Regions from separate parts of the Cohaesibacter gelatinilyticus genome, predicted to be linked through region 2. Evidence: riboswitches for the same ligand, from Rfam matches in the RefSeq annotation. Region 2 holds a riboswitch; each other region holds the start of a gene.

Region 1 (10,632 bases), on a different contig from region 2:
ACGGTGGTCCTTTCGCCAATATTGCCCATGGCTGTAACTCAGTTGTCGCGACCAAGACAGCTTTGAAACTGGCTGATTATGTCGTCACCGAAGCAGGTTTTGGTGCAGACCTTGGTGCGGAGAAATTCTTTGACATCAAATGTCGCAAGGCTGGACTAAAGCCAGATGCGGCGGTTATCGTCGCAACCATCCGTGCATTGAAAATGAACGGTGGTGTTGCCAAGGGTGATCTGGGCATTGAGAATGTCAATGCGGTGGAAAAAGGCTGCTCCAATCTTGGTCGCCATATCGAGAATGTGCGCCAGTTTGGTGTGCCTGCAGTGGTGGCTATCAACCATATTATTGGGGATAGCGATGCCGAAATCCAAGCCATTAAAGACTATGTCGAGGAAAAAGGTGCTCAAGCCATCATCTCCAAACATTGGGCAAATGGTTCTGCTGGTGCGACAGAATTAGCAGAGAAAGTCGTTGAACTCGCTGAAAGTGGCACCTCTCAGTTTGCACCACTTTACCAAGACGAACTGCCATTGATGGAGAAAATCTCCACCATCGCCAAACGCATCTACCGCGCAGAAGAGGTATTGGCCGATAAGAAAGTCCGTAACCAGTTGAAACAATGGGAAGACCAAGGCTTTGGCAAGCTGCCTGTTTGTATGGCAAAAACCCAGTACAGTTTCTCGACCGACCCGGATCTTCGCGGTGCACCGACTGGCCATTCAATGCCAATTCGTGAAGTTCGTTTGTCAGCGGGTGCTGGCTTCATCGTCGTCATTTGCGGTGAAATCATGACCATGCCAGGTTTGCCGCGTAAACCTGCCGCTGAATCTATCCACCTAAATGCTAAAGGCGAGATTGAAGGATTATTCTGATCCCGCTATTAGAATGCACATGATTTGGGCCGGGCGTGATGCCATTTCGGCAACGCCCGGTTCTTGTTCCCTCCAATTGAAGAGACCTCGTCCCATGACCGCCGAGCGCATTGATGGCAAGTCCATTGCCGCCGACCTCCGTGACAAAATCGCAGTTGAAGCCAAGAAGCTGATTGATGAGACCAAAATTGTCCCCGGTATTGCCGTGGTGATTGTGGGCGAAGATCCAGCCAGCAAGGTTTATGTTGCCTCAAAAGGCAAAGCTGCCAAGGAGTGTAATTTCCACTCTGTTCAGCACACTCTGCCTGAGGACACGCCTGAAGCAGACCTGCTAGTTCTGATCGAAAAGCTGAATACTGACGACGCCATTCACGGTATTCTCGTTCAACTTCCTCTGCCAAACCATATCAACGAATCCAAGGTGTTGAACCTGATCCGTCCTGACAAGGACGTTGATGGCTTCCACCCGATCAATGTCGGCCTGCTGACAGCTGGTGAACGTGACAAGGCTTTGGTGCCCTGCACCCCTGCTGGCTCTTTGATCTTGGCAAAGCGCGTATTGGGCAATCTTTCTGGCAAAAATGCCGTTGTCATTGGCCGCTCCAATATCGTTGGCAAACCAATGGCGGCACTGCTTCTGGCTGAAAGCTGCACCGTCACCATCGCTCACAGCCGCACCAAGGATCTACCTGAGGTGGTTCGTGGAGCAGACATCGTGGTTGCCGCGGTTGGTCGTCCTCAGATGGTCAAGGGTGATTGGATCAAGGAAGGCGCATGCGTCATTGACGTTGGTATCAATCGCATTGACGCACCAGAGCGCGGTGAAGGCAAGACTCGTCTTGTCGGCGATGTCGACTATGACAGTGCCGTTGAGCGCGCTGGTTCCATTACACCAGTTCCCGGTGGTGTTGGCCCCATGACAATTGCTCTTTTGATGGCAAATACTCTGACTGCAGCGCGTCGCGCAGCTGGCTTGAGTGATTTGGACTTTGCCGCCCTTCTGGCGGAAGTAGAAGCAGCATAAGCTGCGCAAATCTTCACACATCGAAAAGGCCTGACACAGCAAAATGTCAGGCCTTTTTCATATCATGAGTTCACACCAAGATTTTCTTAAGGTGTATTCAGTTCGCAAACTCCGCCATGGCATCCATCAGAAATGTGGCGAGATATTCGGCAAAGGAATTACGCACGAGCAGTCGAAATTCCGGCTCATTTCCAGATTGCCAGAATATAACCTGTGCCCGCCCATAAGTGGATTGGGCTATCATGCCCTTTTTCCAGGATCGAGGATGGAAATCCAGATGCGCGCCTTTATTGAGAACATCCCAACTGGCTGATCCTGAGAGGGTCAGCATCGTGCGATTATCAGAGATATCGACAAGGGCGATGAACTGATCTGACAACATGACCTTGAGCGTCGACATCAAGCGTGTTGCTTCGCCCTCAGGTGCCAGAATAAGCCACTCATCGGGCCCCATCCAGAGGATGTCGATCTCACCTTTTGAATTGGCTGTATTGGCTTTGATTGGCAGCGCCACACCCAAAGCTCGCTTCACGCCATCAGCAAAAGCTTTCTCGTCAGCATTCCCACGCAAAGTGAGCTGTGTCCTGAATGGGACCTCGGTCAGTTTTACCTGATCAGAGGACGCATTTGCCATTCGGGCTGCCAGATCCGTCAAAGGGGAGCGAGCCTCTAGGGTGATTTCCTGAATTTGCTCAGCCATCGCGGCGGGCTCCTTCCTTGTCATAGAATACTGGATCGACCACAGTCACCTTTTGCCAATTGCCCAACGAGAAGGTATGCAGCTGCTCACCTTTCCGATTGAAGCCATCCTTTACCACCGCCATGGCGATGGAATGACCAAGAGCTTCACTCCAATAGGATGACGTCACATGGCCAAGCATCGGTATTGGCGTCGGTGCATCCGGGTCTTCCAGGATTTGAGCACCCTCTTCCAGCACGAAATTTGGATCTTCCGTCAGCAAGCCGACGAGCTGTTTGCGATCCGTACGAGACGTATCTTCGCGGCTGTAGGACCGCTTGCCAATGAAGTCCTTCTTCTTCTTGGAGACGATCCAATCCATATCCAGATCCTGTGGCGTCAGAGAGCCATCAGTATCCTGGCCGGTGATGATGTAACCCTTTTCTGCACGCAAAATATGCATGGTCTCGGTACCATATGGCGTGATGTCATAAGGCATTCCGGCTTCGACCACCGCTTTCCAAAGTGCCAGACCATAGCGGGATGGTACATTGATCTCGAAGGACAATTCGCCGGTAAAGGAGATACGGAAAATCCGAGCGGGAACGCCACCAATGGTCTGTTCTTGCCAGGTCATGAATGGGAAGGCGTCATTGGACCAATCCACATCCGGGTTCAGCGCTTCCATCACCTTGCGTGCCATCGGGCCATTGATAGCGATACAGGACCATTCTTCCGTGACAGATGTGCAATGGACCTGCAATTCAGGCCACTCGGTTTGCAGATATTCTTCCAACCAATCCATCACATGAGCGGCACCGCCAGTGGTGGTCGTCATATGGAAGTGATTTTCGCTGATGCGGCTGGTTACCCCATCATCAAACACCATGCCATCTTCACCACACATGACACCATAACGACATTTGCCGACGCCCAGTTTGAGGAATACATTGGTGTAGAAACGATTGATGAATTCTGCTGCATCTGGTCCCTGAATATCGATCTTACCAAGGGTCGAAGCATCCATCATGCCAACGGATGTGCGAACAGCTTTGCATTCACGTCTTGTCGCGGCATGCATATCCTCATCGCCTTGGGCATAGAACCACGGACGCTTCCATTGGCCGACATTCTCAAACTCCGCGCCTGCTTCAACATGAGCCGAATGAATTGGTGTTGTGCGGATCGGATCAGACAGATCACCAATCTCCCGCCCAGCCAGCGCACCAAAGGTCACCGGAGTATAAGGTGGGCGGAAGGTGGTGGTACCGGTTTCCGGGATCGAGCTCTCAATGGCTTGCGCCAGAATTGCCAGACCATTGATATTACCGGTTTTACCCTGATCGGTCCCAAAGCCTGTCAGCGTATAGCGCTTCATATGTTCGACTGACCGGAAGCCTTCTCGCGCGGCCAGCTGAATATCAGCCGCGGTTGAATCGTTCTGATAGTCAACAAAATGCTTTGCCTTGCTCTGACCAACCGGCTTTTCAGACGGAATCAACCAACTTGGGTCTGGATTTCCAACTTCAGGCTCTTCTACCGTGAAGCGTCGGGCGGATTTACGATCTTCAAAGCCAGCGTGTACGGCTGCTTTCACCCCTTCCCGGCTGCCTGAACGCAGACATTCGGCCAACGTGAAATCGCCATTGGCGCCACCGATTGAGACAGCATCCTGATTGGGAGCATAAAGATTAGGTACAAAGGCTGCTTTCTCATCGTCATATTTAAGTTTGCCTGAAGATTGACTGAAGAGATGGACAACCGGGCTCCAACCGCCTGACATCATCAAAAGATGAGCATCAAACTGCTCGACCTTGCCGGTGATCTTCTCACCATCCCATGCAGCAACACGAACACCGGTGAAATGACTTTGACCCAAGGTCTTGGTGACCACATGACCGGTCAAAACCGTCGTACCGGTTTCGCGCATTTGCTGGATCAGCGGACCTTGCGGATCTTTGCGGGTATCGATGACGGCAACCAGATCGCCCCCAGCAGCCTTGAAATCAAGAGCGGCTTCATAGGCACCATCGTTATTGGCAAAGAGGATAGCCTTTTTGCCCGGCAATACCCCGTAGCGATTGATATAGGTTTGCACAGCACCTGCCAGCATGATGCCCGGACGATCATTGTCGCCAAATACCAATGGGCGTTCATGAGCGCCGGTCGCAAGGATCACACGCTTGGCACGGATATGCCAGACCCGCTGCCGAACATTTGCGCGATTGGATGGCTGGTTCTTATGATTCAAGCGTTTTTCCAATGCCACCAAATAGTTCTGGTCGTAATAGCCAAAGACAGTTGTGTTGGGGAGTAGAGTTGTCTCTCTCTGTTCGGAGAGCGCTTTAATCTGCTCTTCCACCCAATCGACAGAAGCCTGTCCGTTGATTTGACGTTTCACACCAAGAAGCGAACCACCCATACGCCCTTGCTCATCTGCAAGGATCACTCTGGCTCCACCACTTGCAGCATCACGTGCTGCCGCCAAACCAGCAGGCCCAGCGCCAACCACCAGAACATCGACATGTTTATGGATATGGTCATAGCAATCCGGGTCGGTACCCGTTGGAGCGGTACCCCACCCGGCAGACTTTCGGATCATAGGCTCGAAGACATGATGCCAGGCCCAAGGCGAGCCAAACAAGGTCTTGTAATAGAAACCCGCTGCAAAGAAGCGATGAAAGAGACCATTGATGGCCTGAACATCAAATTTCACCGATGGCCAGGCATTGACGCTGCTGGCAACCAATCCATGACAAAGCGGTATTTGTGTTGCCTTTGGGTTTGGCTCTGCACGCACACCCTGATGCAATTGCACCATGGCATTTGGCTCTTCTGTACCCGCAGCCATGATGCCCCGCGGGCGGTGATATTTGAAAGAACGCGCTACGAGATGAACACCATTGGCCAGCAAAGCTGAGGCCAACGTGTCGCCTTCATAACCGTAATAATAGCGATCATTGAAGCGAAAACGCACTTGTTTGTCACGGTTCACAAAACCACCGCTCTGTAAACGATGGCCGTGAATATTGGATGGGGAATGAGGCTGATCACTCATCTTATTTGCCCTTCCCTTTCAGATCTTTCAAATTTGGCTTTTCGCCAGCCTTATAAGAACCCATTATTTCATGGGTAACGGTATGACGTACGACATTGAACCAGCGACGGCAGCCTTGGGTATGCACCCAACGTTCACGGAACCAGCCTTTGGTATTGGTACGCATGAAGAGGAAGTCTGCCCATTCCTTGTCATCAAGACTTTCCGGGTCTTCTGGTCTCGCGATATGCGCTTCTCCACCATAATGGAATTCGACTTCGTCGCGTTCGCCGCAATAAGGGCATTCAATCTTCAACATGTCTTCTCTCCCTTATCGTCTTAGTGCGCCACGCCCGCGGCACCATGCTCATCAATAAGATAACCGGTCACGAAGCGGTTCAAATCAAATGGAGCATTCAGCTCGTGCGGTCTGTCTCGTGCAATGGTATGGGCATAGGTCCATCCAGATCCCGGAATGGCCTTGAAACCACCAGTTCCCCAACCGCCGTTTATATAGAGGCCATCGACCGGTGTTTTGGAGATGATCGGGCAAGCATCTGGACAGGTATCAACGATCCCGCCCCAGGAGCGCATCATCTTCAGACGTGAGAAAATCGGGAACAGCTCTTTCAGTGCGCCAATCTGGTGTTCAATCACATGGAAGGATCCGCGCTGCGCGTAGGAGTGATACGCATCAATCCCCGCTCCCAGCACTAGTTCTCCCTTATCCGACTGGCTGACATAGACATGCACCGCGTTGGACATGACGACTGTATCCAGCACTGGCTTGATTGGCTCCGATACCAATGCCTGCAAGGGATGGCTCTCGATTGGCGTCCTGAAGCCTGCCATATCGGCTAGAACTGAGGAATGGCCCGCAACGCAAATAGCGACTTTCTTGGCCTTGATGGTACCAAGCGTTGTTTCGACACCCGTTACCTTACCTCCATCGCGATTGATGGCAGTGACTTCGCAGCCCTGAATGATATCCACTCCGCGCTGATCAGCGGCACGTGCGTAGCCCCAGGCCACGGCATCGTGTCGACCAGTGCCTGCACGCTTTTGCAAACTTGCTCCCATCACCGGATAGCGGAGATCGGTGGAGATATTGATGATCGGACAGAAATCCTTGACCTCTTGCGGATCCAGCCATTCAGCATCAATGCCATTCAGTTTATTAGCATTCACCCGGCGTTTGGTATCACGAACATCCTGAAGGGAGTGGGCCAAATTCATCACGCCTCTCTGAGAAAGCATGATGTTGTAGTTCAGATCCTTTGATAATCCCTCATAAAGCTGCAAGGATTTCTCATAAAGATGTGAGGCCTCATCCCAAAGATAATTGGATCGAATAATGGTGGTGTTGCGACCAGTGTTACCGCCTCCCAACCATCCTTTTTCCAGAACGGCAACATTGGTAATGCCGTGCTCTTTGGCCAGATAATAAGCTGTCGCCAGACCATGCCCACCACCGCCAATGATGACAACATCATAGCTTTCCTTGGGACTGGGGCTACGCCATTGGCGCGGCCAATTCTGATGAAAGGACATGGCATTCTTGGCCAACGAAACAATGGAATATCGCATGATTGTGCGTCCTGCCTGAAAGAAGTCTTTTCACTGACCAATCCCCGCCGGAATCACGCTTGATCAATCAGTTTTTATTTCCTCTAGAGAAGCCGAGCTTTGTATCTAAATCAAGGCAACGATCATACTTTACTCCAAGAATTGCGTATCAAGTATCGTAATGCCGACATCTGCTAATGATTGACAAACAGAACCGAATAGTCGACATAGGATGTCCGCTTTGGTTTTTGGTTGCATGCGTGGCCAAAATGAAAAGGGAACATGGTAAAGGCGACCCAAACCGGGGCCGAATCCATGGCTGCCCCCGCAACTGTATGCGGCTGTGTCATTTCATAACCACTGGCCTTTTGCCGGGAAGGGAAATGTCACGATAGCTGCGAGCCAGGAGACCTGCCAAAGGGATTTGAGTTTTTAGCCGGTCGGGGTGTGCTGGGAAAAGCGAGGCTTGCGGAGCATCTTTTCGATCCCTGTTTTGCCACTTTGCTTTTCTCCTTCTTGATCATGACATGCATCGACTAGCTGTTATTTCCAGCTTGTCAGGACCAATGAGAAGAGCATGAGCAAGCAAACAGGATCTCCCAGTATTTTGCAGATTTGTGTCACATGCCGTACGCAGGAAGATCTTCAAGCTCCCGTACCGGATGACGGCATTGAAGCCAAGCGTAGCGGACAGAAGCTTTATGAGCGCCTGCTTGACCAGCAGGATGCTCTGAATGGGGATGTCGAAATTCATGCCGTCGAATGCATGAATGGCTGCCAATCTGCATGCACCGCCAGCCTGCAAGCAGCTGGGAAATATTCCTTTCTTATAGGCAATCTGGATGATAGCACCGAGCGTGTTGACGATCTATTGTCCTTTGCCAATGCTCATGCTGCTGCCGAGAATGGCTTACCAGCATGGCGGGAACGCCCAGTCCATGTGAGGAAAAACACTCTGGCCCGGCTGCACCCTGTTACGCGGCCATCGTCCGGTGCATCATCCAGCAATGATGCCAGCTAATCCAATTTCAAACTTACGAGAAACCCGATGAGCTTTAGCACCAATTCGGCCAAGAAAATTCCAGCCACTGTCGTCACCGGTTTTCTGGGCGCAGGCAAGACCACTCTGATCCGCAATCTGATCAATAATGCTGGCGACAAGAAAATCGCATTGATCGTCAATGAATTTGGCGACATGGGTTTTGACGGTGAGCTGCTGAGTGATTGCGGCAACCCAAACTGTACGGAAGATGATGTGGTCGAGCTGAAGAATGGTTGCATATGCTGCACCGTTGCTGATGACTTCCTGCCGACCATGGAAAAGCTGATTGCCCGTGAGCCTCGCCCTGATCATATTGTCATCGAGACTTCCGGCCTTGCTCTGCCTCAGCCACTGGTTCAGGCTTTCTCATGGCCGAGCGTTCGCGCGTCCGTCACCGTTGATGGCGTTGTCACGGTTGCTGATGCCATGGCATTGTCCGAAGGCCATTACAGTCAGGATGAGGAAGCCATTGCCCGCCAACGTGAGGCAGATGACAGCCTTGATCATGAAAGCCCGATTGAAGAGCTGTTTGCCGACCAGATCAAATGCGCCGACATGATTGTCGTCTCCAAAGTCGATCTGGTGGATGAAAATGGCCTGTCTAAGGTGGAAGCCCTGTTGGCTGAACAAATGCGTGATGGCGTCAAAGTTGTTCCATCCCGCAATGGTGATTTGTCTGCTGCGGTTCTTCTTGGCCTTGATAGTGCAGCGGAAGATGACATGGATAGCCGCAAAGCTGCTCATGATCACCATCATGACCATGATGATGACCATCACCATGACGACGATCATGATCACGATCATCACCACCATCATCATTCTCATGATGAGTTCAGCTCCGATGTCGTTGCACCACGCGTCTTTGCCAACATGGATGATATCAAAACCCAAGTCGAGAAAACCCTTGCCCTGCCGGGTGTTCTGCGGGTCAAAGGCTATGTGAATATTGAAGGAAAATCCGCCCGTGTCGTTGTACAGGCTGTTGGACGTCGGGTGGAGACGTGGTTTGATCCAAGCATGGATGATAAGACCGGTCTGGTTGTCATCGGCCTGACTCCGCTGGATCTGGATGGTGCAACTGCACTGCTTAGCAAATAAGAGTAAGTTTTCCTTATGCACATTCTTGCCCCACAAGCCGGTCGTATTGACGATGGTGATGAAGCTATCGATCTGGGTCAGAGCCCGGGGGATATTCTCTTTCTTTCAGCTGCGGATAGCGAGTTATCCGCTCTGGCTGATTGCGCCCAGTTGCGCAATGAGAATGCGCCGAGCCTGCGGCTTGGGAATGTGCTCTCGCTGAACCATCCTTACTCAGTCGATCTGTATGTGGAGCAAACAGCAAAGCATGCCAAACTGATTGCCTTACGCATTCTGGGGGGCGAGGAATATTGGCGTTATGGCCTTGAGCAAATGCAAAAGCTCTCGCGTGGCCATGAAATCGCATTGGCGGTCATGCCCGGTGATGACAAATGGGATTCTGACTTGGCTGGATGGTCCAGCTTGCCTCAAGATCAAGTCCGTCAGCTCTGGCGCTATTGTGTAGAAGGTGGTCAGGAGAACCTCTCCAACGCCCTCTCCTTTGCCGACTATCTGATTGGCGCAAATGAGAGTAGCCCCGGCCAACCCAAAGCCTTGCCGCGCATGGGGCTTTGGTGGCAAGGACAAAGCCTTGAAGGTATGGATGCAATTTCGACGCACATTAATAAGCAAGTCGTCGCGATTGGTGAAGCACCAGTTTTTGCTCCCGTCATGCTTTACCGCTCACTCGTGCAGAGTGCGATGATGGCTCCGGTTCAAGCGTTATGCGATGCACTATTTGCCAAAGGCGCAATTCCGCTCCCCATCTTTGTGCCAAGTTTGAAAAATGCCGAGGCGCAGGAATTCCTATCGGAGCTCTTCGCTCGCTTTCGGCCTTCGGTCATTCTCAACACGACGGCCTTTGCCATTTCCAAAGCTGGACAGGCTTATGAGCCAACTGTGTTGGACAAGCCAGGAGCTCCAATCTTGCAAGTCATCTTGTCCAGCTCCTCAGAAGAAGCTTGGCAGGAAAGCCCACGCGGTCTATCGGCTCGTGATCTGGCCATGCATGTGGTGTTGCCTGAACTCGACGGACGCATCCTCAGTCGCGCAATCTCCTTCAAGGAAGAAAGTGGCTTTGATGAGCGCACGCAGAGCAATCCCGTTCGTTATGTCCCAAAGGTTGATCGTGTTGCTTTTGTCTGTGAGCTTGCAATGCGCTGGGCGCGTTTGGAACAGAAAAGCCAAGCAGAACGTAAGGTCGGTTTGGTGCTAGCCAATTATCCAAACAAGGATAGCCGCATCGCCAATGGCGTTGGCTTGGACGCTCCCGCTTCCGCCGTCATCATCATGAAGCAGCTGAAAGAACTTGGTTATTTCATTCAAGATGAACCAAGC
Region 2 (10,632 bases):
AACCCTGAAAGCCAAGGGCTTATTCTCTGACTATGCCTATAATATCGATATTTTCGGCACGCTTTCCACACCTGCTGCCTATGATCTGATTGCCCAGTCCGATTGCATCATCTGTTTTGGTACCAGTTTGCATGATTTTACCACAGATCGCGGCAAGCTGATGAAGAGCAAGCGGATTGTGCAAGTGGATGTGGAGCCGACGGCGATCGGTGGCGGGCTTCATCCCGATGCGGCGCTGATTGCCGATTGTGGTCTGACGGCTGAGACCATTTTATGGTGGTTGAATGAGGCAGAGATTCCGGCCAGTGGCTTCACCCGAGAGCTGGATATCGATATTCTGACTGCTCATCCGGTTGGGTCGGACCAGACAAGCGAAGGTTATGTCAATTATGTCCATGCTCTGGAGCGGCTGGAAGAAACCCTGCCAAAAGATCGAGTTCTGGTCACGGATGGCGGGCGTTTCATGACCGAAGTCTGGTGTCGGATTTCGGTCTCTCATCCGCGGAACAGCATTGTGACCGCCAATTTCGGTGCGATTGGCCAGGGTCTGCAAGAAGCGATTGGTGCAGGTGTTGCCGCACCTGATCGTCCTGTCGTGCTGTTCAGTGGGGATGGCGGTTTCATGATGGGCGGCATCAATGAGTTCAGCACCGCCGTGCAGCAAGGACTGGATCTGATTGTCATCATTGCCAACGATTCCGCTTATGGCGCCGAGCATATCCAGTTCCTGGATCGTAAGATGGACCCAAGCCTCACCGAATTCCATTGGCCATCCTTTGGTGAAGTAGCCACTTCTCTTGGTGGGCAGGGGATTGATGTGAGATCCAGTGATGAATTGGAAACAGCCATCAAGGCATTGGAAACACGTAAAGGGCCAATGCTGATCAATCTCATGCTTGATCCGCATGATGTTCCGCGTATGCGGATCTGAACGAATTGCGTGAAAATTCAAAATGACGCATCGCGGCCTTTCTACTGTCATGAAGGGTCGCGTTTTTTGTTGTTTGATCCGACCTTCTTTTTATCTCTTTCCAGCTGAAAATTCTCGGAAATCTGCCAGTTTTCGTTGGTCGTAAAATGCTGAATTTGCACGCCTGATTCTCAAAAAATCAAATTGTAATACCATGCTGACATCCACAGAGTTTACGGAAATTCAAGAAAACAGTTGAAAGGATATTGTATCCAATCTACTCTATCCAAAATACAAAATCTGCCATAGTCCTTACAAGAGCAGATCATTGCCGCCGCTGATAACAAAAAAATCCAATCCAAAATCATAGTGGAAATGGCCAATGAAAATCACAATCCAGAGCCAAGGAAGCTCTTTTCGGAGGAGAAGATAATGATTGAATTCAGTAGTTTACCTAAGGTTGGCGCTGCTGCGCTTGCGGCATTTCTGGTCGTTGGCAGCACGTCTGTTCAAGCTGCGGACGTGACATGGAAAATGACCGCTGCCATTGGCGAAGGGTCGTTCTTCTACCAGAATTTCATGGAGCGTTTTGCCAAGAATGTTGATGTCGTCACCAATGGCCGGGTTGAGATCAAGCCGTTTGGTGCGGGTGTGTTGGCCCCTGCCTTCAAGGCTTATGAAGCTGTTCAGGATGGCATCGTGGAAGCCGGTCACTCCACCCCGTCCTATCTGGTCAATCAGGACCCGACCAATGCCATCTTCGCCAGCTTCCCGGGTGGTATGTCTGGTGAGGCGACCTTGCATTGGCTCTATGAGGGCGGTGGCGAAAAAATGCTGCAGGAATTCCGGGCCAAGGAAATGGGTCTGCACACCATGGTTGTGGGTGTCGGTACGTCCGAGATCATGGCTCATTCCAATGTGAAGATTGAAACAGTCGATGATCTGAAAGGCGTGAAATATCGCACTTCCGGTGCCTTTGCAGCAGTTTTGAAAGAAAAGTTTGGTGGCGTGCCGACCGTTGTTCCGGGCAACGAGATCTATACCCTGTTGCAGCGTAAAGGCGTGGATGCCATCGAATGGTCCACTCCGGGTGCTAACATTTCCGAAGGTTTCCATGAGGTTGCCCCTTACATCATCATGCCAGGTGTTCATCAGCCTTCCTTCGTTTGGGAAGTATTCGTGAAACAGGATACCTGGAAAGAGATGCCGGATGATTTGAAGGCATTGGTAAGCGCCGCTGCCAAGTTGACCACCTATGAAAGCTTCACTTACTTTGGTGACAAGGACATCAAGGCGATGCAGGATCTGCGCAAAACCAAGGTGCAGTTCGTCAATATGAAACCAAAGGATTCGGAAGCCATCCGTGCCGCTGGGCGTAACTGGGCGCAAGAGCAGGCAGACAAGATGGCCAAGGATGGCAAGGACCGCATGCAGAAAGTCCTGTCTGATTATCTTGCCTATCAAGCAGCCTGGTCGGAAAATTCCGGCTATCTGGTAAGAGATTCCAAAGACTAGGACCTGAAGGCGGCACCGGAAATTCTGGTGCCGCCTTTCTTTATTCATCTGATTGATGAGTTTGTGTCCTAGCCAGTTTCAGTTTGGGAATCTCTTATGCGTCCTGTCATATCCATGATTGATCGGATGGCCGATTTCTTTGCCTTTCTGGGCAAGGTGGCCATTCTGTTGCTTATCGCATCCATGCTCTATGAAGTCCTTGCGCGCTATCTGCTCAACGCGCCGACCTTATGGGCTTTTGATATCTCCTATATGCTCAATGGCTCCATCTTCCTGTTAGGCGCAGCCTTTGCCCTGAAAGAAGATGCCCATGTTCGTATCGACTTTCTCTCCCAGCTTTTCCCACGCCGCACACAGCAATGGATCAATGGATTGCTCTATCTGCTGGTTCTGCTGCCCATCTTTGTGGCCTTTTCCTGGGTCTCGAGTTCCAAGGCTTACAAGGCATTCCTGACACAGGAAGTGGAAAGCGTCAGCCCCTGGGCGCCGTTGGTGTGGCCTTTCTATGGTTTGATCGCGCTTGGTTTGATCGCCTTTTCCTTTCAGTTCCTCAGCGAGGGTTTGAAATTTGTCCTTGGCTTGTCGCATCCGGGTGAGGGAGCACAGAAAGAGTTGGATGACGAAACTGGCATAGCCAATACAGTCATGGGAGACAGTGACAAATGAGCCTCATGCCTCTTTATATGTTTGGCCTGCTCTTCGTTCTGGTCTTTGCAGGCTTGCCGGTATCCTTTGCGCTGATCACCACAGCTGTTGGCTTTGGCTGGTTGATGTTCGGTGATGTGGTCTTCTTGCAGCTTTATGGTGCTTTGCTTCATACCGCTTCCAATTATCTGTTGGCTGCCATTCCGCTTTTTATTTTCATGGGCGCTGTACTGGAGCGCTCGGGCATCGCCAAACGTCTCTTCTGGGCTTTGCAGCTTTGGATGGGGCGGATGCCGGGCGGTCTGGCTCTTTCCACCATTGCCATGTGTGCGATTTTTGCAGCGGCCTCCGGCGTCGTCGGTGCGGTCGAAATCGTGGTTGGTTTGATGGCCATTCCGGCCATGACCAAGGCTGGCTACAAGAATGATCTGATTGCAGGCACCATTTGTGCGGGTGGCTCTTTAGGAACAATCATTCCGCCGTCGGTTATCGTTGTGGTCTATGCCTCCATCGCGCAGCTATCGATCGGAACCTTGTTTGCAGCATCGATCATTCCCGGCCTTTTGATGGTGGCTTTCTTTGTTCTCTATATTCTGGTGCGCTCAATACTGAAACCAGAAGACGCTCCGGTGATCAAGATCGAAGACAATGACATGCCAATTGGTGAGAAGCTGAAAACCACCGCGTTGGCGCTTTTCCCTCCCTTGATCCTGATCGTTCTGGTGCTTGGCTCGCTATTGGCGGGTGCTGCATCTGCAACCGAGGCTGCGGCCGTTGGGGCGGCGGGTACTCTGGTGCTGGCTGCCAGCTTCAAGGAATTGAACCTTGAAATGCTCAAAGGCACCTTGATCGTAACCTTGAAGATCACCGCCATGATCATGCTGATCGTGACGGGCGGCACCATGTTTACCAGCATCTTTGCGGTTCATGGGGGCGGCAGCATGGTGCGCGATATGGTGGGTGTCATCGGCTTTGGCGATGCAGGCGTGATCATCTTCTTCCTGCTGGTGGTCTTTGTGGCCGGGTTTATTCTCGATTGGGTGTCGATCGTACTGATCTTCATTCCAATCTTCACCCCGGTGATCAATGCAACAAGTATTGATCCGGTCTGGTTTGCCATGATGGTTCTGGTCGTGATCCAGACATCCTATCTGACCCCGCCAATGGCGCCGTCCATCTTCTATTTGCGGGCCATTGCTCCCAAATCGATGACCTATGGCCATATGTACAAGGGTGTTCTGCCCTTTGTGGTGGCGCAGGGCCTTGTTCTGCTGGTCATTATCCTCTTCCCCGAAACCACTACCTGGTTGCCAAGTCTTCTTGTCGGGCTTTGATTGGGAATATTCGGCTTTGCATGCTTTTGACCCTCTGGGTGAGCGTGCAGAGCTGATATCTTCCACCATATTTGCATTGTGGACTTTGGGTCTCTGTGCTGGTTTCCATGAGTGCTGTCTGTTTATGTTTGCCGCAACAGCTGAACAGGACAGGAAGACCCATCTATGTCGAAGCCGATCTGGCAATGGAGTGCATTGGAAACCCGTGATGCGGTTCGTGAGCATCGTGTTTCTGTGCTGGAGGTTGTTCAGGCTCAGCTTGACCATATGCGGCGAACCAATCCTTCTATCAATGCCATCACGATTGATCTGGGTGATCATGCCATCAAGCAGGCCAAGGCATCGGACGAGGCGCTTGCTTGTGGTGTCGAGCCGGGCCCCTTGCATGGGGTGCCTGTTACTCTCAAACATAATATTGATATTGCGGGTTTGCCAAACTCATCGGGTGTCGCAGCGCTCGCCGATAATATTGCGTGGCTTGATGCTCCCGTTGTCAAAAGGCTGTATGATGCAGGTGCAGTTTGTATTGGCCTGACAAATACGCCCGAATTTTCGATGCGGGCTTTTACTGACAATCCCCTTTATGGCCTGACTCTCAATCCATGGGATGAGGCAATCACCTGTGGAGGATCGTCCGGTGGTGCCGGGGCGGCTCTCGCTTCAGGTATTGGGACATTGGCCCATGGTAATGATATAGGCGGATCCTTGCGCTATCCGGCGCATTTCAATGGCGTGGTTGCGATCAAACCAGGTCTGGGGCGTGTGGCTCATCATAATGCCAGCGCTCCGGATAATCGGCCCATTGGCATGCAGCTCTTCTCGTCACAAGGGCCAATGGCACGCAATGTCGCAGATGCCAGATTGTTTCTGGATGTGATCAGTGGCTTCGATATCCGTGATCCATGGTCTGTTGCATCGGCTTCAGATTTGGATGTCAAAAATATTGGTGCAAATCCTGTCAGAGTTGCTGTTGCCAAGGTTCCAGGCAGTGTGATGGCCTCTGCAGCTGTCATGGGCATCATCCGGCAAGCTGCTGACTGGCTGGACAATGCAGGCTATGAGGTGGAAGAGGTGACGTTGCCCGACCTTGATCCATGCTGGCAAAACTGGTGGGATATTCTCTATACCGAGCTATGTGTTGCCATGCGCGATGATATGCTGTCCATGGGGGGGAAGGATTTCAAGACATCGCTGTCTTTCTGCGACACTTATGGTCGGATGCTTGACCTTCCTGACTATATGGCTGCCTTTGGAAAGCGTCTCCACCATCTTCGTGTCTGGTGCACTTTCATGGAAGATTATCCGCTCGTTCTCACGCCTCTTGTTGCGCAGGATGCGCCCTCACCACGAGGCGATATAGAAAGTGAGGAGCAAAGTCGGGCATTCTATCAGGATAGTGCACGCTTCATCGGTATCGTCAATTATCTGGGGCTGCCGGCTGCCGCTGTTCCGGCAGGCCTGTCAAATGGTCATCCGGTTGGGGTGCAATTGATTGGCAGGGCTTTGTACGAATCTCAGGTTCTTGATGCGGCGGCAATAATCGAAAATCAGGCAGGAATTCTTGTCGAGACGTTATGGGAGCGGTCCAATAGTGGCGTATAGCAGATTTATCAGACCCGAGCCTTCTTGTGGTTGGTCGTAAATCGCTTGTCGACATCAGTCAGAATCCATATTATCTATAAAATATCATGACCACCAAATCAGAACCCCTCGCCGACAAAATTTGCCGTGAACTGGCCAGCCGGATCATATCAGGCAAAATTGAACCTGGTACCAAACTCCTGCAAGATCACATTGCTGAAGAATTTGGTGCAAGCCATGTGCCTGTGCGAGAGGCCTTCAGACGGCTCGAGCAACGGGGTTTGGCAAAAAGTGAGCCCCGTCGTGGGGTGAGGGTTTCGGGTTTTACCGCTGACGATGTGCGTGAGGTGGCCGAGATGCGGGCATCGCTTGAAGCTCTGGCCTTGCGTCATGCTGCTCCTCACTTCACTCAAGCCATTATAGATGCTGCGGAAAAAGCCATATTGGACGGGGATAATGCCAGAGATGTCCAGAGTTGGGAAGAAGCAAACCGGCGGTTTCATCGTGTCCTTCTGAAGCCATGTGGCATGCCGAGGCTATTACAGACTATCGATGATCTGTATTTGACGAGTGCCCGGTTTTTGTTTGCAGGCTGGCGCACGGAATGGGGCATGCCAACCAATAGGGAACATCATGCCATCCTGAATGCCCTGCGCAATCGCGATATTGATCATGCAGTACAATTGTTGGCCAGACATGTGCGATATCCAGGGCATAGAATAAAGATCTGAAGGTCAAAATTATAGATAAAATTAAACTGAATTTATAGATATATAGATAATTTGCGCAATAAATTTGAATAATTAGAGATAATTTTGAAAATTGGCTCATAATCCCTTGCAATATGGTCGAATTTGTAGAGGATAATTATCGATAGAGGTAAATTTTATCTATAATTTAAGGAAAAGCCAATGATTGACGCAAATCTCAGCGCGGCTGGATCTGTCCTCAGCCCTCTCAATCTCGAAAATCGTTCTCTTCTTTGGAAGATAGCAGCAGTTGTCTTTGGAACCATGTTTTTGGCACTGATGTCCCGGATCGAAGTTCCCATGTATCCTGTCCCAATGACCATGCAAACCTATGGGGTGATGCTTGTCGGTGCACTCTATGGTTGGCGTATGGGAGGCATTACCATTATTGCCTGGCTCATGGAAGGCGCAGCCGGGTTGCCTGTCTTGGCTGGAGGTGCGGGGAGTCTTGCCCATTTCGCCGGACCAACTGCAGGATATCTTTTTGCATTTCCTATCTGCGGAATGCTTGTTGGCTGGCTTGTTCAGCGTGGCTGGAATGGTCGGAATGTGATTTTGGCCTTCATTGCCATGCTTATCGGTACGGTGCTGTGTCTGACTTTGGGTGCGTTTTGGCTTTCGCTTTCCATTGGTGTTGAAAAGGCCATGGCTGTTGGTGTCACACCTTTCCTTGTGGGCGGTGTGCTGAAGTCTGCGCTGGGCGCAGCAACTTTGCGTGCGATACCCCATAAGTCAGAGAGAAAATCTGACTGATTGCAAATATCCAAATCTAGATCTGAAATGAACAAGCTCTGCATGCTTGCGGTGGAACAAGCGGGCGTGCGGAGCCTTCGGTTTTGTGGCAATCTGACCATAAGCGAAAATGACCATTGATTTCCCGTGATGATGGAGCCATCATCGCCTTGATGGTTGCTGAACGTCTATCGGACAATCAGCATGAAAAGGGAACACGGTGCGGTGTAGCCATTAGGCGCCAATTCCGTGACTGCCCCCGCAACTGTAAGCGGCAAGAACGCACACTCAAAATGTGTTTGGTCTACACATTTTGAGTGTGCGTTCAGGTATCCTCCAAGGACCACTGAGCTTCTAGCTTGGGAAGGTGAGGATGCATTAATCCGCAAGTCAGGAGACCTGCCATCGAGGGCCCAGATACTATCGGACGGGGTTGTCCGTAGAAGGAGCAATTTGATGGTTTATCCCCTTTTGCAAACAAAGGGATGCGAGCGTGTCGCTTGTGGTTTTGTTTGCCTTCTCAAAAGATCTTTTCCCGGCTTCATGGCTGTCGATCTGAGGTTTAAATCTCTGATTTAACAGAGGTTGTTCTTCCGTCATGTCTTGCCTTTGGCTGTGCGTGGCTGCATCAGATCCTGTATGCCTTTCCTTGTTTGCTGGCATTGAACCGGGAAAAGGAAAAGAAGTACTGGCTCCTCATATTTGTTATGTTATAACGTAACGTTTCTAATTTTCGTCTTCTTCCAACCAATTTACGGAGTAATGCGTTGAAACACATCGTTTCCGGCCGCTCGCTTCTTGCGCTTGCCACTTGTGGTTTCCTCTCACTCACTGCCTCTTCCACTTTGCTGACGGATGCTGCCCAAGCGGGCGAGAAAATCCTGCGCATTGGCTACCCCTTTGGCCCTACCAGTTCGGTTCCAGATCCACGTGCGCGCCAGAACGGTTGGCTGAGCAACCGGGCTGGTGTGTCTGAAACCCTGATTGGCCTGTCTTATGACATGCAGCAATATCCACGTCTGGCGCAGTCTTATGAAAATGTTTCGCCTACCGAATGGAAAGTGGTGCTGCGTGACAATGTGAAATTCCATGACGGTAGCGTCATGACTGCCAAGGATGTGAAGGCATCCTTCGACAAGCTCAATGAAAAGGATCATTCCGCTCATAACGCGCGTCTTTGGAAGTTGCTTGGCATCAAGGAAATCAAGGTTATCGATGACAAGACCGTGCATTTCGTGACCGAGAAGCCAAATGCTGCTTTCCTTTGGTCCCTGACAGAGCCATCTGCGGCGGTTTTGAAAGAAGGCACCAAGGACATGCCAATCATTGGTACGGGTCCTTTTGTCTTTGTCTCAGCCGAGGCCAACAAGCAATATGTGACCCGTGCCTTTGCTGACTATTGGGGTGGCAAGCCGAAGCTGGATGGCATCAAGCTGGACAAGATCAGCGACGCTTCCGTCGCTGCGCTAGCCTTGAAAGCGGGTGATATCGATCTGGTGACCAACTATTCCGAGCCGGAATTTGCCGAGCTGACGAAAAAGGATGAGGGTCAGAGATTCTCCGGCGAGACCCTGCGCCTCTTCTTCTTCATGCCACGGGTTGCCGACGGTGTGTTATCAAACAAGGCTCTACGTCAGGCCATTTCTCTTGGTTTGGATCGTAACGTGATTGCCGAAGCTGCCCTTGCTGGCGTCGGTGGCAGTGCCTCCAATTCCATTTTCCCGGCCAATATGAAGTCTTGGGTTAATGGCGATGTCAAACTGCCTTATGATGTTGCGAAAGCGAAAAAGCTTCTGGATGACGCTGGCATCAAGGACAGTGATGGTAATGGCATTCGTGAGCTGGATGGCAAGGATATCACCATCAAGATGCGCACCTACGAAGGCCGCGCAGCCTTGCGTCCAACCCTGGAAATCAGCCAGCATATGCTGTCACAGTTGGGCCTCAACGTTGAAATCGCCATCGGCGAATTCGGTGCCAATAATGATGCACTGAAAGCTGGCGAGATCCAGATGAACCTTCAGGCTTGGGGTACCGCGCCTCAGGGCCATCCAGATTATTTCCCAAGCACTCTGGTTCAGACCGGTGCTGGCTATAACTATTCCGGCTATTCCAACGCCAAGATGGATGAATTGCTGGCAAAGGCTCGGGCCGAGTTCGATCCGGTGAAAGCCAAGCCTTATTATGATGAGGCTCAGGCCATCATCAATGATGATCTGCCGATCATTCCACTGTTCCACAAAACCCAGGTTTCTGTCGGCAACGGCAAGGTGAAAGGTTATCGCATTCATCCAGCCGAGACCTATCTCGCATCTCCGGAGCTGGATCTTGTCAAAGACTAACTCAAGTCTTCTGAGCGTAAGCAATCTGTCCGCCAATATTGGCGGACAGATTGTCCTATCAGACATCTCGCTGGATGTGCAGCATGGCGAATGTGTTGCCATCGTCGGGGGATCAGGGGCAGGGAAGTCATGCCTTCTTCGTTGCATCATGGGGCTTTATAAGCCAGCCAAACCAACGAGCGGGCAGATGATCTTTGCTGATCAAATGATCCAACTTGTCAATGATCGCTCGGTTCGTTCGGCTGATCGGGGCTTTGCCTTCGTGCCGCAAAATCCGCAAGCCGGTCTTGATCCACTCAAGCGTCTGACCGTGCAATGGAAGCAGGCGGTGCGTTGTGCCAATCGTGGCGATATGAGCAAGGAAGAACAGTCTGAACTTCTCGGCTCCCTTGGCCTGCCAGACTTTGGTAAATGCTATCCCCATGAATGGAGCCAGGGCATGCAACAGCGTTTGCTGATTGCCTTTGCCTTGCTGGCCCGACCGAAATTGCTGATCCTGGATGAGCCAACCTCGGCTCTGGATCCGTTGATCGCAGCGCAGACCATAACCCGTGTCATGGCCCATGCCAAAGAGCATGACATAGCCACGCTGATCGTGACCCATGATCTGGCCTTGGCAGCTCGCTTTGCCAATCGCCTGGCGATCCTGAGTGCTGGAAAGATTGAAGAATTCGGCTCGACTGCAAAGCTAATGGAAGCGCCAAGCTCGGACTATGGCAAGCTGCTGGTTTCCAATCGTTATTGGTCGCATGAGGGCCAATCTCTGGAGGGGGCAGAAGTATGCTGACAGTAAAATCTCTCTGCGTCGACGCCCATGAGACGCG
Region 3 (10,632 bases), on a different contig from region 2:
GGAAGCCGCATCTGGTCGTGTCACTGGCATTGATGTGATCAAGCTTTCCGAGCTTGGTCGCCCGCGTGTAGATGTGACCTTACGCATTTCGGGCTTCTTCCGTGACGCCTTCCCACACCAGATCGATTTGTTCGATAGCGCCGTACGTGCCGTTGCAGAGCTGGATGAGCCAGCAGACGCAAACCCGATTGCAGCCCGGGCCAAAGAGGAAATGGCCAAGGCGATTGAAAACGGCCTTGATTGTGCTCACGCCAAGCGTCAGGCAACATTCCGTGTTTTTGGCTCCATGCCCGGAGCATATGGGGCCGGCTTGCAGGCATTGATCGACGAGAAGCTCTGGGACAAACGTTCAGATTTCGCTGACGCCTTCATCGCCTGGGGTGGTTTTGCTTATGGGGCTGGCGAATATGGCAACAAAGCCGCCGAACAGCTAAAAGCCCGCCTCGGCCAAGTCGATGCGGTGGTTCAGAACCAGGACAACCGTGAGCACGACCTTCTCGATTCTGATGACTATTATCAGTTTGAAGGTGGGCTTTCCGCCAGCGTGGAAGCCTTGAAAGGGTCTGCTCCCAAAATCTATCACAATGACCATTCTCGTGTCGAGCGACCGGTCATTCGCACCTTAGATGAAGAGATTGCGCGCGTGGTTCGCGGTCGCGCAGCCAATCCCAAGTGGATAAATGGAGTGATGCGGCACGGCTATAAAGGCGCATTTGAGATGGCAGCGACGCTCGATTATCTGTTTGCCTTTGCCGCCACAACAAACGCTGTTGGAGACCATCATTTCGATCAACTTTATTCCGCCTATATTGATGATGAGACCGTTAGGGATTTCCTGATGGAAAAGAATCGGCCAGCTTATGATGATATGATTGATCGTTTTCTGGAAGCCATTGATCGCGGTCTTTGGACCCCACGTTCCAACAGCGCTGCCTTTATGCTGCAGACTGCCAGCAACCAAAACAAACAGGAGGATGTCGCATCATGACAAAAGACATGACCCCGGAAGAACAAGATGCTCGTCACGCAGAAAAAATGAAAAAGAAGAAAGCAGCTCGAGATAAGATCCTGGCCACCAAAACCATCGAAAAAGGCTTGGTGATTGTTCATACCGGCAAGGGCAAAGGCAAATCTACCGCCGCCTTCGGAATGGCCTTCCGCCAGATTGGCCATGGCAACAAGATTGCCGTCATCCAGTTCGTCAAGGGTGCTTGGAATAGTGGCGAAAAGGCCGTTCTGGAGAAATTCCCTGAGCTGGTGACCATCAAGGCCATGGGCGAAGGTTTCACCTGGGAAACACAAGATAGGCAGAAAGATATCGAGAATGCAGAAGCAGCCTGGGCAGAAGCCAAGAAGGCTATCCTTGATCCCGAAATTCGCTTCGTTCTGATGGACGAGCTGAATATCGTTCTGCGCTATGATTATTTGCCAATCGATGAAGTGACCTCTTTCCTGCAGAACGAAAAACCCGAAGACACCCATGTTGTCATCACCGGCCGAAACGCCAAAGATGAGCTGATTGAAATTGCAGATCTGGTCACCGACATGACACTGATCAAGCACCCGTTCCGCTCAGGCGTAAAAGCTCAGGAAGGCATTGAATTTTAACTTAAAAAAGTCTTTTCATATGAAAAGATTGCAAACTTTTTCCTTCATTACCTGCAACCATTTATCTGGTTGACAATGAAGGGATCAGCTTTTAACTGTGACACAGATGGTTTGCCTCCCCCGAGAGTGGTGAGGTGATGAAAAGGGAACATGGTGAGGCGTACCCAGAAGGGACCGAATCCATGGCTGCCCCCGCAACTGTAAGCGGTGAGCAAAGGATGCGAATGCCACTGGCCTGATTTAAGGCTGGGAAGGTGCATCCCGCGCCAAGACCCGCGAGCCAGGAGACCTGCCATCTTTGGTGCGGCTGTTGCAAGACAGCACTCTCTCTATCAAGACGCCGGGGTGTGCGTTAGGTGACGAGACAAAGATGGAAATTGGTAAAGTCAAAAGCCACCCTCCATCCCTCTCCTCTCCAATCGTTCAAAGCCTTTCGCGTCTCCAAATAATGCGACTTCGTTCGTTGGAGGCAAAATGACATTTTTGAAAAAACTGGGTCTGGCAACTGCCGCCCTCGCTCTCTCAATCTCTTCTTCTTCTGCCCATTTTGTTCTGGCCTATACCCCAGAGGTGAATCTGGAGCGCGCAGGCGATGTTCCGCTCAAACTGATCTTCTGGCATCCGTTTGAAAATGGTCATGTGATGGATCTGGCAAAGCCGGAAGCCGTTTACATGATGCATAAAGGCAAGAAGATCGATCTGATGGACAGCCTGAAGCCGATCACATTCAAGGGCGCAAGCAATGAAGCCAAGGCCTTTGATGCCACGGCAAAGATCAAACGCAACGGTGATTATATCATAGTGGTTGAACCTACTCCTTATTACGAGGGGAGTGAGGACATCTATATTCAGCAGCTGACAAAGAGTTTCCTGAACAAAGGTGGTATTCCAACCGGTTGGGAAGAACCACTTGGTCTCGCTACCGAAATTGTACCGCTGAACAAACCAACCAATATTCTGGCAGGCTCCACCTTTACCGGTCGCGTTCTCGCTGAGGGCAAGCCTGTTGCCGGCGCTGAGATAGAGATCGAATATATGGCTGCAGAGCCAAATATGGAAACCAACAGCCCCAAAGACCCAAAGGCCAGCCCTATGCCAGGCGGCGCTGTTGTTGCTCTGTCCGATGAGAATGGCTATTTCTCTTTCGGCATTCCAAAGGCAGGATTCTGGGGCTTTGCAGCCCTTGGCTCTGGTCCGAAAAAAGAACATGAAGGCAAAGAGCTTTCCCAAGATGCCGTCATTTGGGTTCGCGCTTATGACGTCAAATAATTCGCTTGAGGGGTGGTTCGCCACCCCTCGTACCCGCAACCAGATACCGGAGAGGACAGCCCGTGCATATCATAGATGCAGCTTTGACCAATGATGTCGTCATTGCTGGCGGTGTCCTCACTGTTGCAGGCCTCGGACTTGGATTGCGCAAACTGGACATGGATCTAATCCCTGCTGCTGGTGTTTTAAGCGCGACTTTCTTTGTTGCATCCCTGATCCATGTTCCTATTGGGCCATCCAGCGTTCATCTGATCATGAATGGTCTCGCCGGACTGATTTTGGGGTGGGCGGCATTTCCTGCGCTGTTTGTCGGTCTATTATTGCAAGCAATCTTCTTTGCTTTTGGTGGCATCACCGTATTGGGTGTAAATGCAGTCAATATCGCCGGACCTGCCGTTATTGTCGGGTTGCTATTCCGTCCATTCGTGATTGGAGCCAGTTCAGCAGTCATGGCAGCAATCTTTGGCGGATTGGCTGGAGCGTTGGCCATCTCTCTGACAACATTATTCGTTGGCATCTCGTTGGCGCTGTCAGAAGAATCCCTCATCCCTGCCGTAAAGCTTGTGTTCCTGGCACATATTCCCGTGATGGTCATTGAAGGATTGCTGAGCGCAGCCGCTGTCTATCTGATTTATACGGTCAAGCCGGAGCTCTTTCAGGTGATGAGCCAACTCAATATGAGACAAGTTGATACGGAGGAACGGTCATGAGACTTCTCTCCAAAATAATTTTCGGCCTTGCTTTGGCGCTGTCTATTTCCATCAGTTCCATGCCCGCATTTGCCCATAAAGTGATTGCCTCGGCTTACGCCGAAGGAAACGCTGTTGAAGGCGAGATTGGCTTTTCCAATGGCGACATGGCCAAGGATGTTGTGGTCGAAGTCTTGGATGATGATGGCAACAAACTCGGCGAGACCAAGACAGATGAAGAAGGCATTTTTCGCTTCACACCGACCAGCCTTATTCCCTTGACCTTCAGAGCGGATCTGGGCCAAGGGCATGTCGCTGTCTATCGCATGGCTGAAGACGAGCTTCCTCAAATTGAAGACGCAGCGAAACCTTCAGCAACTCAAGCATCCATGGTCAAACCTGTTGGTGATACAGGCTCTTCAATCAGCTCCAGCAGTCAGGTCATTGCAAATGATGCAATGATGCAGATGATCAATACTGCAGTGAAAACTGAGGTGGCTGCTTTGAAGTCCGAATTGCGCATGGCCGTGCGATTGGAAACCAAGCCGCTTCGTAAAGAAATTGCGGCTTACAAGGAAAAGAATGATCTTCAGACCATTTTGGGTGGGATTGGGTACATCATAGGCCTATTCGGCATTGGCTTTTATGTGGTAGCCAGACGGGAAGCTCAAAAGATGAAGACAAATGGCAGCTCTTCTAACAAAAGTGAGGCCGCTTGATGAGTGATATACTGGAGCAAGCTGGCCGCGCCTATGACATAACAGGGCATGAGTTACCAACTGACCATATGTGGATCCGTCGGTTGGATCCGCGTGTGCGGATTGTGGCTCTTAGCGCCTATGCTATCACACTCGTTCAGCTTACCAGTATCCCTCTACTTCTAGCAGCTTTGGTGCTGTCTTTTGCCCTGATGAGCCAAGCCAGGCTACCAGTCGGCCCCACCATCAAGCGCGTGGCCATGATGGATAGTTTCATCATCTTCATGCTGGTGATGCTTCCCTTCACCATGGCGGGCACACCGCTCTTTCATGTCTTTGGTTTTGCCGCTTCCTATGAAGGTGTGATGAAAGGCATTGATATTTTGCTCAAGGCCAATGCCATCGTTATGGCGACGCTCGCCTTACTCAGCACCTTGGAACCGGTCACGCTGGGGCACGCGCTTGCCCGTCTCAAGGTCCCTGCCCCTTTGGTTCACTTGCTTCTCTTCACTGTACGCTATATCGAAGTGCTCCATGAAGAATATAACCGTCTGCGCACTGCAATGAAGTGCCGAGGATTTCAGCCTGCCAATCGCTGGCATAGTTACAAGAGCTTCGGCTATCTGGTTGGCATGCTTCTCATTCGCTCATTCGAGCGATCAGAACGCATCATGCAGGCCATGAAATGCCGTGGCTTCAATGGTCAGTTTCATCTACTTGACCGCATGGCATTTGACCGCCTTGATGCTGTTTTTGTCGGTTTTGCCAGCCTGACAATGCTGACGCTGTTGGCTCTGGAGATATTGAATGTCCTCCCTTCTTGAGCTCAATGACATCCGCTTTGCCTATCCGGGGTTCGAGCCTTGTCTGAATGGTGTCAGCTTGAATCTGGAGGACGGAGAACGTCTCACCCTGACCGGTCATAATGGTGCTGGCAAGAGCACTTTGCTGCATATCATCGTGGGGCTGCACAAAGCACAAGGCGGTACGATCAGAGCCTTCGGCAGCGATTACAAATTTGAAAAAGAATTTCGGTTACTGCGCCGGCGCGTCGGCCTTGTTTTCCAAGACCCGGATGATCAGCTCTTTTGTCCGACTGTCGCCGAAGATATTGCATTTGGTCCGCTCAATCTTGGCTACTCCAAGACTGAAGCCATGAAGATCGTCGACGAGACACTCGCCGAGCTCAATCTGTCGGCTTTTCGCGATAGAGTGACGCATAAGCTATCAGGCGGACAAAAAAGACTGGTATCATTGGCGACGGTCTTGGCTATGAAACCAGAAATTCTGTTATTGGACGAGCCTACCAACGCTTTGGATGAGAAAACGACAAAACGTCTGATTGACATTCTTGTCAACTTGCCCCAAGCCATGGTGATCGTTTCCCATGACCGGCAGTTTCGTGCTGCAGTGGAGACCAGAAGCATTCAACTGGAAGCCGGATGCATTCTGTCAGAGTCTGAAGATGCCTGAAGCGGCATGATGCAGACACAAGGTTTCCCGTTTGGCCATGCCTGAAGACAGGCGCCGGACAACTTTCGCAGTGTTCCCCTTGAGGGAACTGAAACACATGCCAGTGCGGTTGATCCAATTCGGAGACCAAGTCTGGCCTGCAGGAGAGATTGACAGGTTGGAGAGTTCCAACCCTGCCCTTTTCCATCCCTGCATTTTAAGGACCAGCCGAGCGATCGGCCAATGAGATAGGGATTTGACGTGACTCAGGACGCCCCAAAAGAAAAACTAGGCCTGATGATTTGTGGCCACGGCAGCCGCAACAAAGAGGCTGTTGGCCAGTTTGCCAAGCTGGCAGAACGTCTGGCACCACGCTTTCCGGATTGGCCTGTTGATTACGGCTATCTGGAATTTGCCAATCCCGTTCTCTCCAATGGTTTGGACAAGCTGGTGGAGCAAGGCTGCAATCATATCCTTGCTGTTCCAGGTATGCTGTTCGCAGCAGGCCATGCCAAGAATGACATTCCGTCTGTTCTGAACGCCTATCAAGCCAAGACACCTGGCGTGAAGATCACCTATGGTCGAGAATTGGGGCTGGATCTGAAAATGATCAAGGCTGCTTCTGCCCGCATTCAGGAAGCTGTTGATGCGGCCAATGAAGAGCATGGCGAACTGCCATTGTCCGAGACCATGTTGATGGTGGTTGGACGTGGTGCATCTGATCCTGATGCCAATTCCAATGTCAGCAAATTGATGCGTATGCTTTGGGAAGGTATGGGTTTTGGCTGGGGCGAGGTTTGCTATTCTGGCGTGACATTCCCACTGGTCGAACCTGGGCTGGAGCATGCTGCTCGCCTTGGTTACAAGCGGATTATCGTCTTTCCTTATTTCCTCTTCACCGGCATTCTGATCCGCCGCATCTATAACTTCACCGATGAAGTTGCCGCACGCAATCCAGATATCCAGTTCATCAAAGCTGGCTACCTGAACGATCAGGATTATGTGATCGAAACCTTTGTTGATCGCGTTCAGGAAATTCTGGATGGCACTAATAATATGAACTGCCAGATGTGCAAATATCGCGCGCAGGTTCTTGGCTTTGAAGATGAAGTCGGCTTGAAACAGGAAAGCCATCACCATCATGTGGAAGGTGTTGAGACCGCTGATTGCGAATATTGCACGGATAATATGTGCAATAATGAGTGCCTGAAGCATGGTCCTGCGCAGCACGGTCATCATCACCATGATCACGATCATGGGCACCATCATCACGGTCACTCTCACAGACATGATCACTCACACGATCATGGACACAGTCATGACCATGATGATCACCATCATCATCCTTATCCTCATGCAGATCACCCACTTGGGCCAAACAGCATGTATAAAAAGGACTAGGGAGCGATGCTGGCCACGCCGACCTACGACTATATCAAATCACCTCAAGGCATCTATGAGGAATCCTTTCGCATCATTCGCGAAGAGGCTAAGCATGACTTAGCCTCCCTCCCTGATGATTTGGGTCCCGTTGCCGTACGTCTGATGCATGCCGTCGGCATGACCGATCTGGTCCCCGATTTACGCTTCAGCAATGCCGCCGTGGCGGCTGGCCTGTCTGCCCTCAAAGAGCAAAGGCCAATATTGGTGGATGCACAGATGGTTGCGGGCGGAATTACCCGGCGGTTTCTTGATGTGGAACAGGGGGGCAATGGCAATGAGGTTCTTGTCACGCTGAATGATCCGAGTGTATGGGATTTGGCAGCGCGAATGGGTACCACTCGCTCTGCAGCAGCTTTGGAACTTTGGCGACCTCATCTGGACGGAGCCATTGTTTCCATTGGCAATGCTCCGACCGCTCTGTTCCGCTTGCTAGAGATGATCAAGGAAGGCGCGGCCAAGCCCGCTCTCATTCTTGGTTTCCCCGTTGGTTTTGTCGGCGCTGCTGAATCCAAAGAGGCTTTGGCTGAGGAAGCACAGGAACTTGGTCTTGACTTCATTACCCTGACCGGTCGGCGTGGTGGAACTCCCATGGCAAGCAGCGCTGTGAACGCATTGGCCCTGATGGCTTTGGGGCGCGAAATTTAAAAGGCATCTCCATATTATTGGAGGGATTATTTCATGAGCAACGAAAAACCAACCAGCACTCGACCCGAACCTTGGATCTCGGTGATTGGCATCGAGGAAGATGGCGTAAGAGGGTTGTCTGATCTTGGACTGTCCCTGATCAAGGATTGCGATATATTGCTGGCTGGCCAACGTCATCTGGATATGGTGTCAGATGATCTCAGCCCCAAAGCTGAGCGTATGACTTGGCCATCGCCTTTTTCATCCACCTTTTCGATAATTGCCGAGATGAAGGGCAAGCAAGTTGTCATTCTGGCAACTGGCGATCCGATGTTTTGCGGCATTGGCGGAACGCTAACGCGTTTCTTTGACTGGTCCGAATTAAGGGTCCTTCCAGCCAAATCTGCCTATAGCCTAGCTGCAAGCCGTATTGGTTGGCCGCTCGACAAATGCTCTCTTCTGACCATACATGGCCGCGATCCAGCGGGCATTGTCCCGCATATTCAACCGGGCGCAAAATTGATCATTCTTTCCAAGAATGGCGGTTCCCCCAGTCTCTTGGCGTCCAAGCTCTGCGAGATCGGAGCGAATGATGCAGAGATTACCGTGCTGGAACATATGGGTGGTGAGAAAGAAAAGATCATTGAAACCAGCGCTCATGCGCTGAGTGAGGCAGGTGACGCCCTGCCCTTTGCAGATCTCAATGTCATTGCCGTCGAAATTCCATCCGATTTCAGAAACTGGCTCTCCACCAGTCCCGGTTTGCCAGATGATGCCTTTGAGCACGATGGCAAGATGACCAAGCGCGATATTCGTGCCAGTGCTTTGGCGAAACTCGCGCCACGCCCCGGCGCCCATCTTTGGGATGTTGGAACTGGATGTGGGTCCATTGCCATCGAATGGTTACGCGCCGCTCCAAACACGTCTGCCATTGGTCTGGAGCCTCAAGAAAAGCGTCGCGCCTTTGCCAAGCACAATGCAAAGACCTTGGGCGTGCCACGCCTGCAACTGATCGATGGAACCGCTCCAGATGGCTTAATGGGGTTGGATGGCCCGGATGCGATTTTCGTCGGTGGAGGTCTATCGAGCGAGACCCTGAATTTCTGCCTTGATGCTTTAAAGCCAGGTGGGCGACTGGTTGCCCATGCGGTGACACTCTCGTCGGAAGCTCTTTTGCTTTCTTGCTTTTCTGAGCATGGAGGTGAATTAACCCGGCTCTCCATTGCCAAAGCTCAACCTGTAGGCCTGCATTTTGGCTGGAAAGCGTCCATGCCGGTGACACAGTGGGTTTATGTCAAAGGTAATGACATTAAAAAACAAGAAGGATTGGCATCCTAATCATGAGCGGAACATTATATGGCGTGGGCGTCGGTCCGGGAGACCCGGATCTGATCACCATGAAAGCCGCCAAACTCATCTCGAATGCCAAGGTCATTGCCTATCCTGCTCCGGATAGTGGCGTCAGCTTTGCGCGCTCCATTGTGGCTGAGCATATCGCCAATGATGCTCAGGAAATTCCGATGATTGTGCCTATGCGCGTCGATCGCTTTCCAGCGCAGACCGTCTATGATCGGGAAGCTGAGGTGATTGCAGGACATTTGGCTTCAGGCGAGGATGTGATTGTACTTTGTGAGGGTGATCCCTTTTTCTTTGGATCCTTCATGTATCTCTATAATCGTCTGGCAGATCGCTTCAAAAGTGATATTGTTCCAGGCGTATCGTCACTGACAGCTTGCGCTTCTCGTCTGAAGCATCCATTGGCTGCGCGCAATGATGTGCTGTCAGTCATTCCCGGCCCGGCCAGTGATGAAGAATTCAAGGCCCGCCTTTCGATGGGTGGCTCCTTTGCCATCATCAAGGTAGGCCGTCATTTTTCTCGTATCCGCGCCTTGCTGGAACAGCATGGCCTTTTGGAACGTGCCGGATATGTCGAGCGCGCCACATTGGAAGCAGAAAAAGTGATGCCGCTTAAAGACGTCACCGATGATTGCGCCCCCTATTTTTCCATGATCCTGATTTATGATGGAGAGGAACCTTGGTCCTGAAGAACGAAACCAATTTTGCCATTGTTGTCCTGTCCCAGAACAGCATGGATCTGGCAAAGCAAATCAAAAACGCCCTTGGCGGAGAAAACATCTCGATACAGATCCATGGCAAAGGCGACCTGGATGGAGCTGATAGCTCCTATGGTGAGACAACTGCTCATCTCGCCTCCCTCTTTGCACAAGGCACCGGTATTATCGCTCTTTGCGCCAGCGGCATTGTCATACGAGCCCTCGCTGCGCAAGTCCGCGACAAGTTCGACGAGCCACCTGTTCTGACTGTTAGCCGTGATGGTGCGTCCGTGGTACCTTTGCTAGGTGGACATCATGGTGCCAATGAAGTTGCCGATCTGTTGGCTGATCGCCTGAAAGCCCATGCTGCCATCACAACGGCTGGCGATTGCCGTTTCAAACTGGCGCTAGACAATCCGCCGAAAGGCTGGGCATTGCAGCATCCTCGAACGGCTGGCCCCATCATGGCCCGTTTGATCGATAGAGAAGCATTGCAAGCTGACGCAGAGTTGAACTGGCTAAATGAGTCAGAGATCACATTGAATGAAACTGCTGATCTGAAAGCCATTTCCACGATCAAGGCTTTACCTGCTTCCGAAGATAGTCTTCTCTATTCGCCTAAAAGCCTTGCTATCGGCGTAGGCTGTGAGCGTGGTGTTGACGCTGGCCATGTCATCGAACTCATTGAGCGAGTGCTTGCAGACAATGGCCTGGCAAGAGAGGCTATTGCTTGTCTCTGTTCCATTGATTTGAAGAGCGATGAAGCAGCTCTGCAAGCTGCAGCCAATCATTTTG

What was found. Region 2 has a riboswitch for cobalamin ahead of CRO57_RS21845 (ABC transporter substrate-binding protein). Riboswitches for the same ligand answer to the same signal wherever they lie in the genome.
Region 1: linked by a shared signal. The riboswitch ahead of CRO57_RS05030 (DUF1636 family protein) and the one ahead of CRO57_RS21845 (ABC transporter substrate-binding protein) in region 2 are both predicted to bind cobalamin.
Region 3: linked by a shared signal. The riboswitch ahead of CRO57_RS05010 (DUF4198 domain-containing protein) and the one ahead of CRO57_RS21845 (ABC transporter substrate-binding protein) in region 2 are both predicted to bind cobalamin.

Annotation. Positions count from the first base shown of each region.
Region 1 is NZ_OBEL01000001.1:1,127,491-1,138,122, reverse strand. It holds gene CRO57_RS05060 (formate--tetrahydrofolate ligase) at 1-869, shown strand, start outside; gene folD (bifunctional methylenetetrahydrofolate dehydrogenase/methenyltetrahydrofolate cyclohydrolase FolD) at 964-1,893, shown strand; gene CRO57_RS05050 (sarcosine oxidase subunit gamma) at 1,991-2,593, opposite strand; gene CRO57_RS05045 (sarcosine oxidase subunit alpha family protein) at 2,586-5,630, opposite strand; gene CRO57_RS05040 (sarcosine oxidase subunit delta) at 5,632-5,928, opposite strand; gene CRO57_RS05035 (sarcosine oxidase subunit beta family protein) at 5,949-7,199, opposite strand; cobalamin riboswitch at 7,401-7,608, shown strand; gene CRO57_RS05030 (DUF1636 family protein) at 7,753-8,196, shown strand; gene cobW (cobalamin biosynthesis protein CobW) at 8,224-9,315, shown strand; gene cobN (cobaltochelatase subunit CobN) at 9,331-10,632, shown strand, end outside.
Region 2 is NZ_OBEL01000007.1:168,718-179,349, reverse strand. It holds gene CRO57_RS21885 (thiamine pyrophosphate-binding protein) at 1-931, shown strand, start outside; gene dctP (TRAP transporter substrate-binding protein DctP) at 1,343-2,425, shown strand; gene CRO57_RS21875 (TRAP transporter small permease subunit) at 2,522-3,091, shown strand; gene CRO57_RS21870 (TRAP transporter large permease) at 3,088-4,404, shown strand; gene CRO57_RS21865 (amidase) at 4,570-6,006, shown strand; gene CRO57_RS21860 (GntR family transcriptional regulator) at 6,093-6,716, shown strand; gene CRO57_RS21855 (biotin transporter BioY) at 6,897-7,487, shown strand; cobalamin riboswitch at 7,624-7,887, shown strand; gene CRO57_RS21845 (ABC transporter substrate-binding protein) at 8,234-9,808, shown strand; gene CRO57_RS21840 (ATP-binding cassette domain-containing protein) at 9,795-10,595, shown strand; gene CRO57_RS21835 (ABC transporter ATP-binding protein) at 10,589-10,632, shown strand, end outside.
Region 3 is NZ_OBEL01000001.1:1,115,357-1,125,988, reverse strand. It holds gene cobN (cobaltochelatase subunit CobN) at 1-988, shown strand, start outside; gene cobO (cob(I)yrinic acid a,c-diamide adenosyltransferase) at 985-1,608, shown strand; cobalamin riboswitch at 1,699-1,919, shown strand; gene CRO57_RS05010 (DUF4198 domain-containing protein) at 2,083-2,877, shown strand; gene cbiM (cobalt transporter CbiM) at 2,940-3,587, shown strand; gene CRO57_RS05000 (cobalt ABC transporter permease) at 3,584-4,285, shown strand; gene cbiQ (cobalt ECF transporter T component CbiQ) at 4,285-5,088, shown strand; gene CRO57_RS04990 (energy-coupling factor ABC transporter ATP-binding protein) at 5,072-5,737, shown strand; gene CRO57_RS04985 (sirohydrochlorin chelatase) at 6,014-7,117, shown strand; gene CRO57_RS04980 (precorrin-8X methylmutase) at 7,124-7,804, shown strand; gene cbiE (precorrin-6y C5,15-methyltransferase (decarboxylating) subunit CbiE) at 7,838-9,121, shown strand; gene cobI (precorrin-2 C(20)-methyltransferase) at 9,124-9,828, shown strand; gene cobJ (precorrin-3B C(17)-methyltransferase) at 9,819-10,632, shown strand, end outside.